DNA from 3 places in the Candidatus Pantoea soli genome. Region 1 is predicted to be linked to each of the others. Evidence: predicted binding sites of a transcription regulator. Region 1 holds the regulator's gene; each other region holds the start of a gene.
What was found. The regulator CRP, encoded in region 1, controls carbon source genes, mostly activating them, when cyclic AMP is high. The targets are predictions, from matches to a motif close to ATGTGANNNNNNTCACAT.
Positions count from the first base shown of each region.

Region 2: the regulator CRP is predicted to act here: its motif matches at 2,967-2,984, upstream of ompW (outer membrane protein OmpW).
Region 3: the regulator CRP is predicted to act here: its motif matches at 2,875-2,892, upstream of udp (uridine phosphorylase).

Region 1 is NZ_CP032702.1:3,423,169-3,428,259, forward strand. Features, by position in the region: gene D8B20_RS15905 (hydrolase) at 1-315, shown strand, start outside; gene D8B20_RS15910 (YheU family protein) at 318-536, shown strand; gene D8B20_RS15915 (phosphoribulokinase) at 598-1,467, shown strand; gene D8B20_RS15920 (OsmC family protein) at 1,537-1,941, opposite strand; gene crp (cAMP-activated global transcriptional regulator CRP) at 2,245-2,877, shown strand; gene D8B20_RS15930 (YccS/YhfK family putative transporter) at 2,936-5,011, shown strand; gene argD (bifunctional acetylornithine/succinyldiaminopimelate transaminase) at 5,012-5,091, opposite strand, start outside.
Region 2 is NZ_CP032702.1:1,988,588-1,993,678, reverse strand. Features, by position in the region: gene tonB (TonB system transport protein TonB) at 1-562, shown strand, start outside; gene yciA (acyl-CoA thioester hydrolase YciA) at 605-1,021, opposite strand; gene D8B20_RS09230 (septation protein A) at 1,077-1,616, opposite strand; gene D8B20_RS09225 (YciC family protein) at 1,676-2,410, opposite strand; gene D8B20_RS09220 (YkgJ family cysteine cluster protein) at 2,438-2,854, opposite strand; gene ompW (outer membrane protein OmpW) at 3,097-3,729, shown strand; gene D8B20_RS09210 (BON domain-containing protein) at 3,772-4,086, opposite strand; gene trpA (tryptophan synthase subunit alpha) at 4,262-5,065, opposite strand; gene trpB (tryptophan synthase subunit beta) at 5,065-5,091, opposite strand, start outside.
Region 3 is NZ_CP032702.1:175,298-180,388, reverse strand. Features, by position in the region: gene rmuC (DNA recombination protein RmuC) at 1-531, opposite strand, end outside; gene D8B20_RS00785 (tetratricopeptide repeat protein) at 628-1,899, opposite strand; gene udp (uridine phosphorylase) at 1,999-2,760, opposite strand; gene D8B20_RS00775 (dienelactone hydrolase family protein) at 3,062-3,901, shown strand; gene metR (HTH-type transcriptional regulator MetR) at 4,153-5,085, shown strand.

The DNA.
Region 1 (5,091 bases):
CGTCTGCGCGAATTTGATGACGCGATCACCGCCCGCGCTCACGGCTTTATTGATGCACGCGACTACTATCAGCGCGCCAGCGCCCTGCCGCTGCTGACCGGCGTACGCAAGCCGCTGCTGATCATTCATGCCAAAGACGATCCCTTTATGACGGAAGCGGTTATTCCGCAGCCGCAGCAGTTATCTGCCACAATTGACTATCAGCTGACGCAGCAGGGTGGACACGTCGGCTTTGTGGGTGGCAGCCTGCACAGACCGCAGATGTGGCTGGAGCAGCGCGTGCCGGACTGGCTCTCAACCTATCTGGATGTGTGATTGTGATTATTCCCTGGCAGGAACTTGAAGCGACAACGCTGGAAAACCTGATTGAAAGTTTTGTGCTGCGTGAAGGCACCGATTACGGCGAACAGGAGCGCAGCCTGGCGCAAAAAGTGGCTGATGTGCGCCGGCAGCTGGAACAGGGCGAGGTGGTGCTGGTGTGGTCGGAACTGCATGAGTCGGTCAATATTATGCCGCGGCGCGAATTTCGCGGCTGATGCGCCGCGCGGGAATTCGTGGTAACAATGCTCATCGCCGGACTTCACAGGGAGCACTGTTATGTCAGCCAGGCATCCAATCATTGCCGTCACCGGTTCCAGCGGAGCCGGTACCACCACCACCAGCCTCGCCTTCCGTAAGATTTTCCAGCAGCTGGATCTGCACGCCGCCGAAGTCGAAGGTGACAGCTTCCATCGCTATACCCGTCCGGAAATGGATATGGCGATCCGCAAAGCGCGCGATCTCGGGCGTCATATCAGCTACTTCGGCCCGGAGGCCAATGACTTTGCGCTGCTGGAGCAGACCTTCCGGGACTACGGTCAGAACGGTCACGGTCAGTCGCGCAAGTATCTGCATACCTATGACGAGGCGGTGCCGTGGAATCAGGTGCCGGGCACCTTCACGCCGTGGCAGCCGCTGCCGGAAAACACCGACGTGCTGTTTTATGAAGGGCTGCACGGCGGCGTCGTCACGCAGCAGAATAACGTCGCCGAGCATGTCGATCTGCTGGTCGGCGTAGTACCCATCGTTAACCTTGAGTGGATTCAGAAGCTGGTGCGCGATACCAGTGAACGTGGCCATTCACGCGAAGCGGTCATGGATTCGGTGGTGCGATCCATGGAGGATTACATCAACTACATCACGCCGCAGTTCTCGCGCACCCACCTTAACTTCCAGCGCGTGCCCACCGTGGATACCTCCAATCCGTTTGCCGCGCGCGAGATCCCCTCGCTGGATGAGAGCTTTGTGGTGATCCATTTTCGCGGGCTGGAAGGCATTGCCTTTCCTTATCTGCTGGCGATGATTCAGGGATCGTTCATTTCCCATATGAATACGCTGGTGGTACCGGGCGGCAAGATGGGGCTGGCGATGGAACTGATCATGACGCCGCTGGTGCAGCGGCTGATTGAGGGTAAACGCATTGAATGACCGCCGGGGTGGCGATGCCTGACGCAGGGTGACGTATTGCGCGTCGGGCATCGCACCGCGGCCGCTGGCTTACAACGCCTTCACTTCATAACTGTGGGTGATTTCCACGCCTTTACCCAGCATGATCGCCACCGAGCAGTACTTCTCAGCCGAGAGATCCACTGCGCGTGCCACTGCCTTATCGCTCAGCGCATGACCGCTGACGATAAAATGCAGGTTAATGTGTGTAAAAATGCGTGGCGCTTCTTCGCGCCGTTCCGAGGTGAGTTTCACCTCGCAGTCCGCCACGTCGTTACGCCCTTTCTGCAGGATTGACACCACGTCAATCGCGCTGCAGCCGCCGGCGGCCATCAGCACCATCTCCATCGGGCTGGGTGCTTTGTCGCCGGAATTCCCGTCCATTAATACCTGATGTCCGGATGAGGATTCTCCGAGAAAGGTTAACCCCTCAACCCATTTCACTCGTGCCTGCATATCTTTGTCTCCTGAAGCGGCGGTTTTGCCGCCAGAGTACGCTTTCACCTGGCAAACAGCAATCCGGACGCCTGCCCCTGCCGCTGAAGCGAGACAACACAAGACAGCCTGCAAAAGCTGTGCTACAAACAGAGCTGAAAATATTTTCGTCATTACAGACGAAGGCGGGACGAATCAAAAGCATCGCTTACGAATCCACCCCGAATAATTTTCCCTTACGGGAAACGCTTGACGATTTCACCGCCTGACAGGGAAAACTGCCCCCTGTGTTTTGGGCACGATTACAACAGAGGATAATAGCGAATGGTTCTCGGCAAACCGCAAACAGACCCTACACTCGAATGGTTCCTGTCCCATTGCCATATTCACAAATATCCATCCAAAAGCACCCTCATCCATCAGGGTGAGAAAGCGGAAACGCTGTACTACATCGTGAAAGGTTCCGTCGCGGTACTGATTAAAGATGAAGAAGGCAAAGAGATGATTCTCTCCTACCTCAACCAGGGAGATTTCATCGGCGAGCTCGGCCTGTTTGAAGAAGGCCAGGAGCGCAGTGCCTGGGTACGTGCGAAGACTGCCTGCGAAGTGGCTGAAATTTCCTACAAAAAATTCCGTCAGCTGATTCAGGTAAACCCGGATATTTTAATGCGCCTGTCGGCGCAGATGGCGCGTCGCCTGCAGGTGACTTCCGAAAAAGTAGGCAACCTTGCCTTCCTGGACGTCACCGGTCGTATCGCGCAAACGCTGCTCAACCTGGCAAAACAGCCCGATGCCATGACCCACCCGGACGGTATGCAAATTAAAATCACCCGTCAGGAAATTGGTCAGATCGTGGGCTGCTCACGCGAAACCGTGGGCCGTATCCTGAAAATGCTGGAAGATCAAAACCTGATCTCCGCACACGGTAAAACTATCGTCGTCTACGGCACCCGCTGATTTCTTCTCACCCACGGCGTAATGGCAACATTGCGCCGTTTTTATTTACGATGAGCTGATGTGGCGTCGAATCATCTATCATCCTGAGGTCAACTACGCGCTGCGGCAAACGCTGGTGCTGTGTCTGCCCGTGGCGCTCGGCTGGCTGGCGGGTGACCTGCAAAAAGGGCTGTTGTTCTCTCTGGTGCCGGCCTGCTGCAACATCGCCGGGCTGGATACCCCGCATAAGCGCTTCTTTAAGCGCCTGATTGTCGGCGGTGCGCTGTTCGCTACCGGCAGCTTTCTGATTCAGTATCTTACCGGGCTTAACGTGCCGCTGCCGCTGATCCTGCTGGTGCTGCCGCTGCTGGTTGGCGTAACCGGCGAAATCAGCCCGCTGCATGGCCGTCTGCTTCCCGGCACGCTGATTGCCGCCATCTTTACGCTCAGCCTCATTGGCCGCATGCCGATTTGGGTTCCACCGCTGCTCTACATTGGCGGCACGCTGTGGTACGGGCTGTTTAACTGGTTCTGGTTCTGGCTGTGGAAAGAGCAGCCGATGCGTGAAACCCTCAGCCTGCTGTATCACGAACTGGCGGATTACTGCGATGCCAAATATACGCTGCTGACCCAGCTGACCGATCCGGAAAAAGCGCTGCCGCCGCTGCTGGCGCGCCAGCAGAAAGCGGTCGATCTCATCACCACCTGTTATCAGCAGATGCACATGCTGTCAGCCAGTCGCGATAACAGCCATAAGCGCCTGACGCGTGCGTTTCAGGTGGCGCTGGATTTGCAGGAGCACATTTCAGTCAGCCTGCACCAGCCGGAAGAGGTGCAAAAACTGGTGGAGCAAAGCCACGCTGAAGCGGTGATTCGCTGGAACGCCCGCATCATCTCGGCGCGCCTGCGCGTGCTGGCCGACGCCATCCTTTACCATCAGTTAACCGGCCGTTTTGAGATGGAGAAGCCGCTCAGCGCACTGGAAAAGATTGCGCGTCAGCATCCGGATAACCCGGTGGGACATTTCTGCCTGTATCACTTCAGCCGCATCGCGCGCGTGCTGCGTACGCAGAAGCCGCTCTACACCCGCGATCTGATGGCCGACCGGCAGCGCCGTCTGCCGCTGCTGCCGGCGCTGCGCAGCTATCTGTCGCTGAAATCTTCAGCGCTGCGCACGGCGGCGCGCTTTGCCGTCATGCTGATGTTTGGCAGCGCGCTGGCGCTGTTCTTCAACATTCCCAAACCCTACTGGATTCTGATGACCATCCTGTTCGTCAGCCAGAATGGCTACAGCGCCACGCGGGTGCGTATTCAGCACCGTGCGCTGGGCACCTTTGCCGGGCTGCTGATTGCCGCGGCCTCGCTGCGGCTGGCGGTGCCGGAATCGATCGCCCTGCTGTTTATGCTGGTGATTACGCTTATCAGCTATCTGGTGACGCGCAAATATTATGGCTGGTCCATGATTGGCTTTACCGTCACGGCGGTGTATTCGCTGCAGCTGCTGTCGCTGAACGGCGCGCAGTTTCTGCTGCCGCGCATGATGGATACGCTGATGGGCTGCCTGATTGCCTTTGCGGGAATGATCTGGCTGTGGCCGCAGTGGCAGAGCGGCCTGCTGCGCCGCAACGCGCATGATGCGCTTGAGGCTTTTCAGGAGGCACTGCGCCTGCTACTGGGCCCGGAGCAGTCACCGCAAAAGCTGGCGGAACAGCGGGTCAAGGTCAATCAAGCGCATAACGCACTGTTCAACTCCCTGAATCAGGCCTCCAGCGAACCCGGTTTTAACGCGCAGTATCTGAAAGATATGCGGCTGTGGGTGACCCACAGCCAGTTCATTGTTGAGCACATCAATGCGATGACGATTCTGGCGCGCGAGCATACCATGCTGACCCCGACGCTGGCGGAGCGCTATCTGCAATCCTGTGAGATCGCGCTGCAGCGCTGTCAGCAGCGGCTTTCCTATGACGGCCCGGGCAGTGACACCAATATTCTGGAAGCACCGGATAGCCTGAGTGACGGGCCGGTGACGATTGTTGAACAGCATGTGAAGCGGATTCTGCAGCACCTGAGCGTGATGCATACTATCTCGTCTCTGGCGTGGAGCCAGCGCCCGCATCACGGTCGCTGGCTGAGTGCGATACGCCCGAAAGGCTAATCAGGCGGCCAGCACCTGCTGAATGGCGCGGGCAAACCGCGCCATTCCCTCTGCAATATCGGTGGGTTCAATTACCAGCG
Region 2 (5,091 bases), 1.4 Mb from region 1:
AGCAGAACCGGTGCCGCAACCAGAACCAGAGCCTGAACCAGCGCCTGAACCGCCGGTCGCAAAAGCGGTGCCCATGCCGAAACCTGAACCCCGACCCAAACCTCAGGCAGAGAAAAAGGTTGAGAAGAAAGCCGGGAAGAAGGTTGAGAAAAAGGTCGTAAAGAAAACCGAACCGAAACCGCAGGCAAAGACCCGCGCGCCGGATAATCCGTTTAAACAGGATGCGCCAGCCACGCAGACGCGGCCAGCGACGGCACCGAAAGCGAACCCGACGCCAGCTCCCGCGGTTTCCAGCGGGCCGAAAGCCATGAGCGTCAGCAAGCCTGCTTATCCGGCACGCGCGTTTGCGCTGCGTGTGGAAGGGCGGGTGCGCGTGAAGTTTGACGTGGACAGCGAGGGCCGCGTGGATAATATCGACATCATCTCAGCTGAGCCGCGCAACATGTTTGAACGCGAAGTGAAAACGGCGATGAAAAAGTGGCGCTATCAGCCAGGCCGGCCGGGCACGGGACTGACCATGAACATTGTGTTCCGCATCAACGGCGGGGCCAACCTCGAATAAACGACACAAGCGGTCAGCGTAATGACCGCTTTTTTTTGCCGGTCAGTCGCTGAGGTTAGCTTTACCCGGCGGCAGCGGACGGGATTTCCCGGCGTTATCTACGGCGACATAGACAAAGACCGCCTCGGTGGCGCAGTAGGTCTGACCGATCGGCTCGGATGAGACTTTCTTAATCCACACCTCCACATTGATGGTCATAGAGCTATTGCCGGTGCGGATGCAGCGGGCGTAACAGCTCACCACGTCGCCAACCGCTACCGGTTTGAGAAAGCTCATGCCGTCAACGCGGACGGTGACGACGCGGCCTTCAGCGATCTCTTTCGCCATAATGGCACCGCCCATGTCCATCTGTGACATCAGCCAGCCGCCAAAAATATCGCCATTGGCATTGGTATCGGCCGGCATCGCCAGGGTACGCGACACCATTTCGCCTTGCGGCAACTTATGTTTTTCGTCCATTGCTCAGTTCTTCTGCAGGTGAAGAGAAGCCCGGTCAGCACCGGGCAGCGGGATATTATTTTTGTTCCTGCTGCGGCATCTGTCGCCAGATATAAACACCGCTTAACAGGGTAAACAGCAGGGTGAGGCCAGTCAGACCGAACACTTTAAAATTAACCCAAAATTCCTGCGATAACCAAAACGCGACGTAGATATTTGCCAGGCCGCAGGCGAGGAAGAAGAGCGCCCAGGCGATATTCAGCCTGCGCCAGACCGTCCTTGGCAGCTGCAGCTCTTTGCCCAGCATGGTCTGGATCAGCGGCTGCTTCATAAACCACTGGCTGTACAGCAGCGCCAGCGCGAACAGTGAGTAGATGACGGTGACTTTCCATTTGATGAATTCATCGTTGTGGAAGACATAGGTCAGCGTGCCGAACACCGCCACCAGCACAAAGGTGAACAGGGTCATTTTCTCCAGTTTGCGGTACAGCACCCAGCTGATCACCAGCGCGATACCGGTAGCAATCACCAGCGCACCTGACGCGACAAAAATGTCATAGAGCTTGTAGAAGATGAAGAACACCACCAGGGGAAGAAAATCGAGTAACTGCTTCATAGCGTTTCCAGTCAGAACAAAAGCATTCAGTTAAGGCGCTCAGCTGAGCGCCGCAACGCTTAACGTAACAGCATATAGAGCCGGTACAAATAAATAATCAGAATGGCAGAAACCAGATTACCCAGCGCATTCAGCACCACAGACGCCACGTTGGCCGGCAGCACCGTCAGTGAGGAGAAGAAAAACATCAGCACAATCTTCGCCAGTAACCACAGCACAATTGCCGGCGCGATCACCTTAATGTTTTTCCAGGCCAGACGCATACTGGCGCGCATGGCACCGATGACGCCCTGTTTTTCGCTCACCAGCATCACCGGCGCCAGCGACAGCAGTATGGCCAGCAGCACGCCAGGCACCATCAGCACCATAAAGCCCAGCTGGACCAGCAGTGTAATCAGGAAGGTCTGCAACAGCAGTTTCGGCAGCAGCGGGGCAGAGGCGCCGATGGCCCGCAGGGCGCTGACGCGCTGGCCACTGGAGACCATCGGGATCAGGCACAGCATACCGCCGAGCAGCAGCGTATTGCCGATCAGCGCAGCGAACGTACCGGCAGCGGACGCGCGCAGCAGAATGCGCTGCTGATCCGGTGACATGTTCTGCACCAGTTCAAACAGCGATGAGGCGCTGTCATCGGTCTGGCTCAGCAGCGAAAGCTGATCCTCACCTGGCGTTAAGGCATGGCCAACAATAACGGTAATAAACGAGGTCAGCAGCGCCATCAGCACAATGGTGACCAGCTGATGGCGCAGAAAATTTCCTGTGTCACGGTATAACGAGCTTGCCGTGATAGACATGTACACTCCTTGAAGGAACCGGGTTAATTAACCCGGCGATTGTACATGTTCTGCTGGCTGGCTGGCACCTGCAATGCCATAACTTTCTGTCATATCAGGTAAAGAAGGGTGAAAAAGCGCAGGCAGGCCGTAGCGCGCCCGCGCCCGATCGCAGGCTTCATTCCACACGCCATTTTCGCCCGACATGGCAAATTCGCGGCAGGGTGACGGGAGCTGTGAATATATCCCGCACGAGACGCAGCTGCCCGGCTCGCCCTGGAGCGCAATGCAGCGCGGGGGGCGGTCGTTGGTGCCGCGCATATTGCGCATTAACAGGCTCAGGGGCTCGGTAAGTTCAACCGGCACGACGCCGCCGGCATCATCGGCTTCAGCCCAGTAAAAAGAAACGCGGAAATGGGCGCAGCAGGCGCCGCAGGTCATACAAGGGTTAAGTGAATCGCTCATCTGATCGCCCGCCACTCCTGAGGCATCGAACCAAAATCACAAAGGGAAAGAGCAACATAATTTCGCCGTGAACTTTCAGCAACAGGAATTTTATGTCTGCGTGTAAAGGCAAAATTGATCTGAATCAAATCATTGTTTTTTAACTACTTAACCGGAACTGATGCAGATGATCTTTTGCCGGAAAAAGGGTACACATGGTGCCGCGAAAAGCCCTGATACCCTGTTCTGGCAAAGGAGTGATAATGAAACTGAGAACCTGTGCGCTGCTGATGTCGCTGGCGCTTCCCCAACTGGCGCTGGCCCATCAGGCAGGCGATGTGTTTGTCCGCGCCGGGAGCGCCACCGTGCGGCCCACTGAAGGCTCTGACAATGTGATGGGAATGGGCGGATTTAGCGTCAGCAATGATACCCAGCTGGGTCTGACGCTGACCTGGATGGCAACCGATCATCTGGGTGTTGAACTGCTGGCGGCCACGCCATTCCGCCATAAAGTCGGGCTTGGCCCGACCGGTAATCTGGCCACCGTACGCCAGCTGCCACCCACGCTGATGGCGCAATACTACTTTCTGGACAGCAACAGCGCGGTGCGGCCGTATGTGGGGGTCGGTATCAACTACACCATCTTCTATGATGCCAAATTCAATCAGACCGGCCGGGATGCCGGGCTGAGCGATCTCAGCGTCAAAGATTCGTGGGGCGCTGCCGGCCAGGTCGGTCTGGATTATCAGATTAACCGCGACTGGATGCTGAACGCGTCGCTGTGGTACATGGATATTGATACGGAAGTGAAGTTTAAGGCAGGCGGCGTGCAAAAGAACATTGATACGCGCATCGATCCCTGGGTGTTCTTCTTTGGTGTTGGCTATCGTTTCTGAGCCAACAGAGAAAAACGGGCGGCCCGAAAGCCGCCCGCAGGATTATTTGATCTGCATATTGTTGACGACCGATTTCACACCGGCCACGGTGCGCGTCACGGCCACGGCGCGATTAGCCATCTGCGGCGAGCTGACAAAGCCACTCAGCTGAACCTTACCTTTAAAGGTTTCGACGTTGATCTCGGTTGATTTCAGCGCCTGATCATCCAGCAGTTTCGCTTTGACTTTGGTGGTAATTACCGTATCGTCGATATACCCGCCGGTACCTTCATGGGTAGCGGTAGGAGCACAGGCACTGAGCGTCAGCGCCATCACAGCAGCCACTAAAAATCCCGCAACGACTTTGAACAATTTCATTGGTTATCTCCCTGTCTTAGATGGTTTTACCCCGTAACGAGACGGTGCAATTAAGTGTGGGCTGAGGTTGACTATTAGGCAACTCAGACGCAATGAAAAAGTCAGGGGAAGGGGTTTCAGGCTGGCGCACAGAGAGAAACCCGGCCTTATCCGCGGACAAGACCGGGCGTGCCGCTTAGCGGGTCGCCGCTTTCAGGCTGCTGACAAACGCCTGCAGCGCCTGCAGCAGCGCTGCCGGATCGCTCTGGTTGCGCTCGATGATTTTTACGATGGCTGAACCGGAGATCGTCCCGGCGGCCCCGGCGGCAATCGCTTCTTTTACCTGGCCGGGTTCCGAAATGCCGAAGCCCTGCAGCGGCGGCGCGGCCTGGTAGTCGCGCAGCTTCTCAATCAGATGCTGAAGCGGCAGGCTGGCGCGGTTTTCCGCCCCGGTGACGCCGGCGCGTGACAGCAGGTAGGTGTAGCCGCGCCCGTGCGTGGCAATCTCACGCAGCAGGTCGTCGCTGGCATTCGGCGGGCAGATAAAAATCGGCGCAATATTGTGGCGCAGTGCAGCCTGACGGAACGGTGCCGACTCTTCAACCGGCACATCCGCCACCAGCACGGAATCCACGCCGACAGCAGCGCACTGCGCATAAAAGTTATCGATGCCGCGGCTGAATACCAGGTTGGCGTACATCAGCAGGCCGATCGGTAAATCCGGGTACTTCTGACGCACCGTGGCCAGCATTTCAAAACACTGCGCCACGGTGGTGCCGGCGGCAAAGGCGCGCAGCGTGGCGCCCTGAATGGTCGGGCCATCGGCCAGCGGATCAGAGAAAGGGATGCCCAGCTCCAGCGCATCGGCTCCGCCAGCGACCAGCGTATCGATAATCTGCAGCGACAGCGCCGGTGACGGATCGCCGAGGGTGACAAAAGGAACGAACGCGCCTTCCTGCTTTGCCGCCAGGCGCTGAAACAGCTGACTATAACGTTCCATCAGATCTCTCCCTTAGCTTTCAGAAT
Region 3 (5,091 bases), 510 kb from region 1:
GAGCTGTTCGCGCAGCGGGGTGATCAGGCTGTTAAGGCTTTGCCGGTTCTGTTCGTCAACGCGCCGTCCGCTGTTTTCAAAGATGCGGTTGGCCAGGTTTTCGAACTGGGCAGTCAGGCGCTGTTCGCTGTTGGTCAGCAGGCGCTGCTTCTCCTCAGCGGCGAAGCGCGTCTCTTCCAGACGGATAGTCACTTCGCGCAGTTCAGCTTCCTGCGCGCTGTTTACTTCCAGCTGATTACGCAGTTCGCGGCTTAACTGCTCGCTTTCACTGCGCCAGTAGTCCAGCTGCTGCAGCCGCTCCTGCGCCGCGCTTAGCGTGCCGTGCAGCTGGCGCAGCTCATGCTCGCGCTGCTGAAGCTGCTGCTGCAGTTGCGCAGACTGCTGCTGCTGACGCTGCAGCGCCTCTTCCAGCAGTCTGCGCTCGGTCGTAAAACTGGCAAGCTGATGGCCCGCCCGCAGCTGGGCAATAATCCAGCCAATGCCGATACCGGCCAGCGCCAGCGCGCCGCTAATGATAAGTTGCTGATCCATAATTCCCCCGCGGATCGTCTCGCTGGGGAAGAAGGTAAAATCCCACTGTATGAATGTCCAGAACAATCATACAGGCGGGGCATTTCACCGGCAGCGCTACAGCGCGCGCACCGTCAGCTCGCCCGCTTTCCACGCATCAATCAGAAAGAACGGCATCGCCAGCGTCCATTCGCCCGTGTTATGAACCTTCGCGGGATAGCACCAGCTGTTGCCGCCATAGGTAATTTCCACCTGCTGCTGGCCACTGACGCTGTTTGCCACTTTACCGGCCATGCTGGCGAAACCGGCATTGCTGCCCACGTGAAAGCTGTCGGTCTGCCAGCGAATCGGCGGATGCGCAGGCCACGGCTGAGCATGATGGAAGTGAAAGAGCTCATCGTGGTTCAGCACGCTTTCACGCACCGTTGGCCACAGCGCCACTTTGAGAAAGTACTGATCGGTGAAACGTTCGCTGCCCTGATACTGCGCGATGAAATGACGCATCTGCTGCTCTGCATTGTGAAACACGCCGTGGCACCCACCCCACATGCCGGCCAGCAGCAGTTCGGTATGCGAGAAGTAGTCACGCATATGGTGGAACCAGTAAGGCGAAGCCAGCCAGGCTTGCACCGCTGCAACCTCCCGCTCGGAGAGCAGCGAGTCAGCATCGCGCACGATAAAACGTTTTACCGTCGGATCGTCGATAACCAGAAAACGCCACAGCGTCGGGAAAAGGGTTTTTTCATGTGACATATCCACCAGCTGGCTGTTGGGTTGCGCCAGCCGCTGCCGCACATGCGCCGGCACGCTGTCGTCGAGATAGATACGGCATACCCAGTCGGGATAGAGTTCCCGCGCCACTTCGACGTTTTTTATCAGCGTTTCGCAGTAGCGCGGCTGGCCGCCATACAGGCTGAAGGCAATCACATTTTCAGTGGGATTATCACGATTTATCGCTGGCGGAGCGGTCGCAGGCAGCGGCGCTTTCGGCCCGCTGCTGAACCTGGCGTCAGCAAGCGTCAGGGATTCCAGGCCGTAACGCGCCACTTCGTCATGCTTACCCAGCCAGCCACACACTTCCGTCAGGCCATCCAGCCAGGTTTCTGAAGCCTGCGCGCGCTGCGCCGCCGGTGACTGATAAATCTTCTGGTAGATTTTATAGGATTTTTTATGCTCGCCGGTACGCATCAGCGTCAGCGCGTAATCACTCAGCACCTGCATCTGATGCGGCATAAACCGCAGCACTTCTTCGCAGCACTGGCGGGCCTGCAGATAATCAGCGGCCGCCATGGCCTGGCGAAACCGCGCGGCGGCGCTTTCCATGCGCGCCTGCGCCGCTGCGGGGTTAGGATGAAAAGCCGGACGTGGGACAGAAACCGTTTTGCGCATAAGAAATTTCTCAGATTAGCGGAAATTGCGCGCATTCTAATCAGGCAATTACGGAGCGCCCTATAAGTCTGGTCTCGATTTCATTCCCTGACTGACGCACTACAGCAAGCGACGTGCGGCGTCGACCACAATCTTCACCGCATCGCTTTCGGTCTGCTTCATGGTGGCCGCATCCGGGATCTCTTTCTGCGTGCGATTCACGATGACGCCCGCCACCATGCCGGCACGCAGTCCCTGACTGGCGCACATGGTTAACAGTGTAGCGGATTCCATTTCATAGTTGAGCACGCCCATCGCCTGCCACTCTTTCATCGAGCCCTGGAAACGGCTGACCACGCGGCCGGAGAAGGTGTCGTAACGTTCCTGCCCCGGGTAAAAGGTGTCGGAAGACGCAGTAATGCCAATGTGCGTCGTGGCACCACATGCCTCTGCTGCCGCGACCAGCGCTGTGGTACAGGCGAAATCGGCGACGGCCGGGAATTCCATCGGGGCAAAGTGCAGGCTGGCGCCATCAAGACGCACGGAGGCGGTCGTTACCAGCACGTCGCCCACGTTAATGTGCGGCTGAATCGCACCGGTCGTGCCCACGCGCAGGAAGGTGCGAACGCCAAGCTGTGCCAGCTCTTCGACCGCAATCGAGGTTGACGGGCCACCGATACCGGTTGAGCACACCACTACCGGTTTACCTTCAATCTCCGCCAGCCAGGTGGTGAATTCACGATGGGAAGCCAGATGCTGCGGGTTATCCATCAGTGCGGCGATCTTTTTTACGCGCTCCGGATCACCAGGAACAATCGCCAGCGTGGCTCCTTTCAGATCGGCTTTGGTGATGCCAAGGTGGAAAACGTCAGACTGGGCCATAACAGACTCCTGGATAATAAAAGGGATAAGCGCGCCACTTTACGTCAGCCGCCCGCATAAATATGTGACTGGTTTCACTATCAATAATGAAACTTACATTAAAGCTAAATCTAAATGAGATCCAAATCACACAAAACAACTCTGCTCACCGGGATTGCTACAAGCAGTGCTGTGTCGTCAGCGCGGGCAGTGTTAATAGAGAAGCGGCTCCTGTGATCCTGCCCGCTGTACCCTGCATCAGCCTTGCCGTGCGGCCAGGCTATAGTTACGTGATTGCGCACCTGTCAGCATGGAGAGAACAATGAAAACCGAAGACACTATGCCACAAAATCCGGCAACTGACGGCTTTGCACCGGCAGTTCAGCCTACCGCCGGCAGTACCATTATCACACACAGTGAAGAGATTCATGCCGGCGAAACCTCGGTGCCCAGCCAGGGCGAAAACCTGCCTGCCTGGTACGCCCGGCCAAAAACTTTTGAAGGCACGTTGCCCGTCGTGCTGGTGGTGCAGGAAATTTTTGGCGTTCACGAGCACATCCGCGATATCTGTCGCCGTCTGGCGCTTGAGGGTTATCTGGCGGTGGCGCCGGAACTCTATTTCCGCGAAGGCGACCCCAGCGACTATCACGATATTCCGACGCTGTTTAAAGAGCTGGTCAGCAAGGTGCCGGATTCGCAGGTGCTGTCCGATCTTGATCACGTTGCCAACTGGGCAGCGCGTCACGGCGGCGATATGCGTCGTCTTGGCATTACCGGCTTTTGCTGGGGCGGCCGTATCAGCTGGCTGTTTGCTGCGCACAATCCGCAGGTGCGCGCCGCGGTAGCCTGGTATGGTCGGCTGGAAGGGGAAAAGACCCTGAAGCAGCAAAAACACCCCATCGATGTCGCCACCGATCTCAACGCACCGGTGCTGGGATTATATGGCGGGCAGGATGACAGCATTCCGCTGGAGAGTATCGATAAGATGCGCCAGGCGCTGCATGCCGCCAATGCCAAAGCGGAGATCGTGGTTTATCCGGAAGCGGGTCACGCCTTTAATGCCGATTATCGTCCGGGTTACCACGCTGAATCAGCGCGGGATGGCTGGCAGCGCATGCTGGCGTGGTTTAAGCAGAACGGTGTGGTGGCTGACGACCGCTAAGCCACAGGGCGCCCGTGCGCCCTGAGCTGTCCGGCGTGGCGGCGTCCGGCACGCCGCGCAGGTTCCGCTCACGTCGCGGTGCCGGACGCGGTGCCAGCCGCGCCCGTTTCACTCTCTGCTGCACCCTGCATTTATCCCCGCCGCCTGCCTGCATGAGATGTTTAGCCGTCCAGATGTTTACACATCTATATTCTGCAGGTACTGTATGCCACTCAGGCGCAATTTGTTTACTCCCGATGTGAAGGACGCTCATGATCGAACTCAAACACCTGCGAACGCTGCAGGCGTTACGGAACACCGGCTCATTAGCCGCCGCCGCCGCCCAGCTTCATCAGACGCAATCGGCGCTGTCTCACCAGTTCAGCGATCTGGAGCAGCGGCTTGGTTTCCGGCTGTTCGTGCGTAAGAGTCAGCCGTTACGCTTCACGCCGCAGGGAGAGATTTTGCTGCAGCTGGCTGAGCAGATTCTGCCGCAGATTCAGCAGGCGCTGCAGGCCTGCCACGAGCCGCATCAGACCACGCTGCGCATCGCCATTGAGTGCCACAGCTGTATTCAGTGGCTGACGCCGGCGCTGAACAATTTCCGCCAGAGCTGGCCACAGGTGGTGATGGACTTTAAATCCGGCGTGACCTTTGATCCTCAGCCCGCGCTGCAGCAGGGCGAGCTGGATGTGGTCCTGACCTCCGACATTCTGCCGCGCAGCGGCCTGTTTTACTCGCCTATGTTTGATTTTGAAGTGCGGCTGGTGCTGGCACCGGATCATCCGCTCGCGCAGCAGACGCATATCACCCCGGAAGATTTGGCGGATGAGGTGTTAATGATCTATCCGGTGCAGCGGCAGCGTCTGGATGTGTGGCGTCATTTCCTGCAACCGGCGGGCATCAGCCCGGCGCTGAAAAGCGTGGATAACACCCTGCTGCTGATTCAGATGGTGTCAGCGCGCATGGGCATCGCCGCGCTGCCACACTGGGTGGTGGAGAGTTTTGAGCATCAGGGACTGGTGGTGACGCGGACGCTGGGCGAGGGCTTATGGAGCCGCCTGTATGCCGCCGTGCGCGACGGCGAACAGCGACAGCCGGTGATGGAAGCCTTTGTGCGTTTTGCCCGTCAGCATGCCTGTGAGCATCTGCCCTACGTGCGTGATGCCTCACGCCCCGGCTCGCTGCAGCCGCTGTCATCCTGATACCGC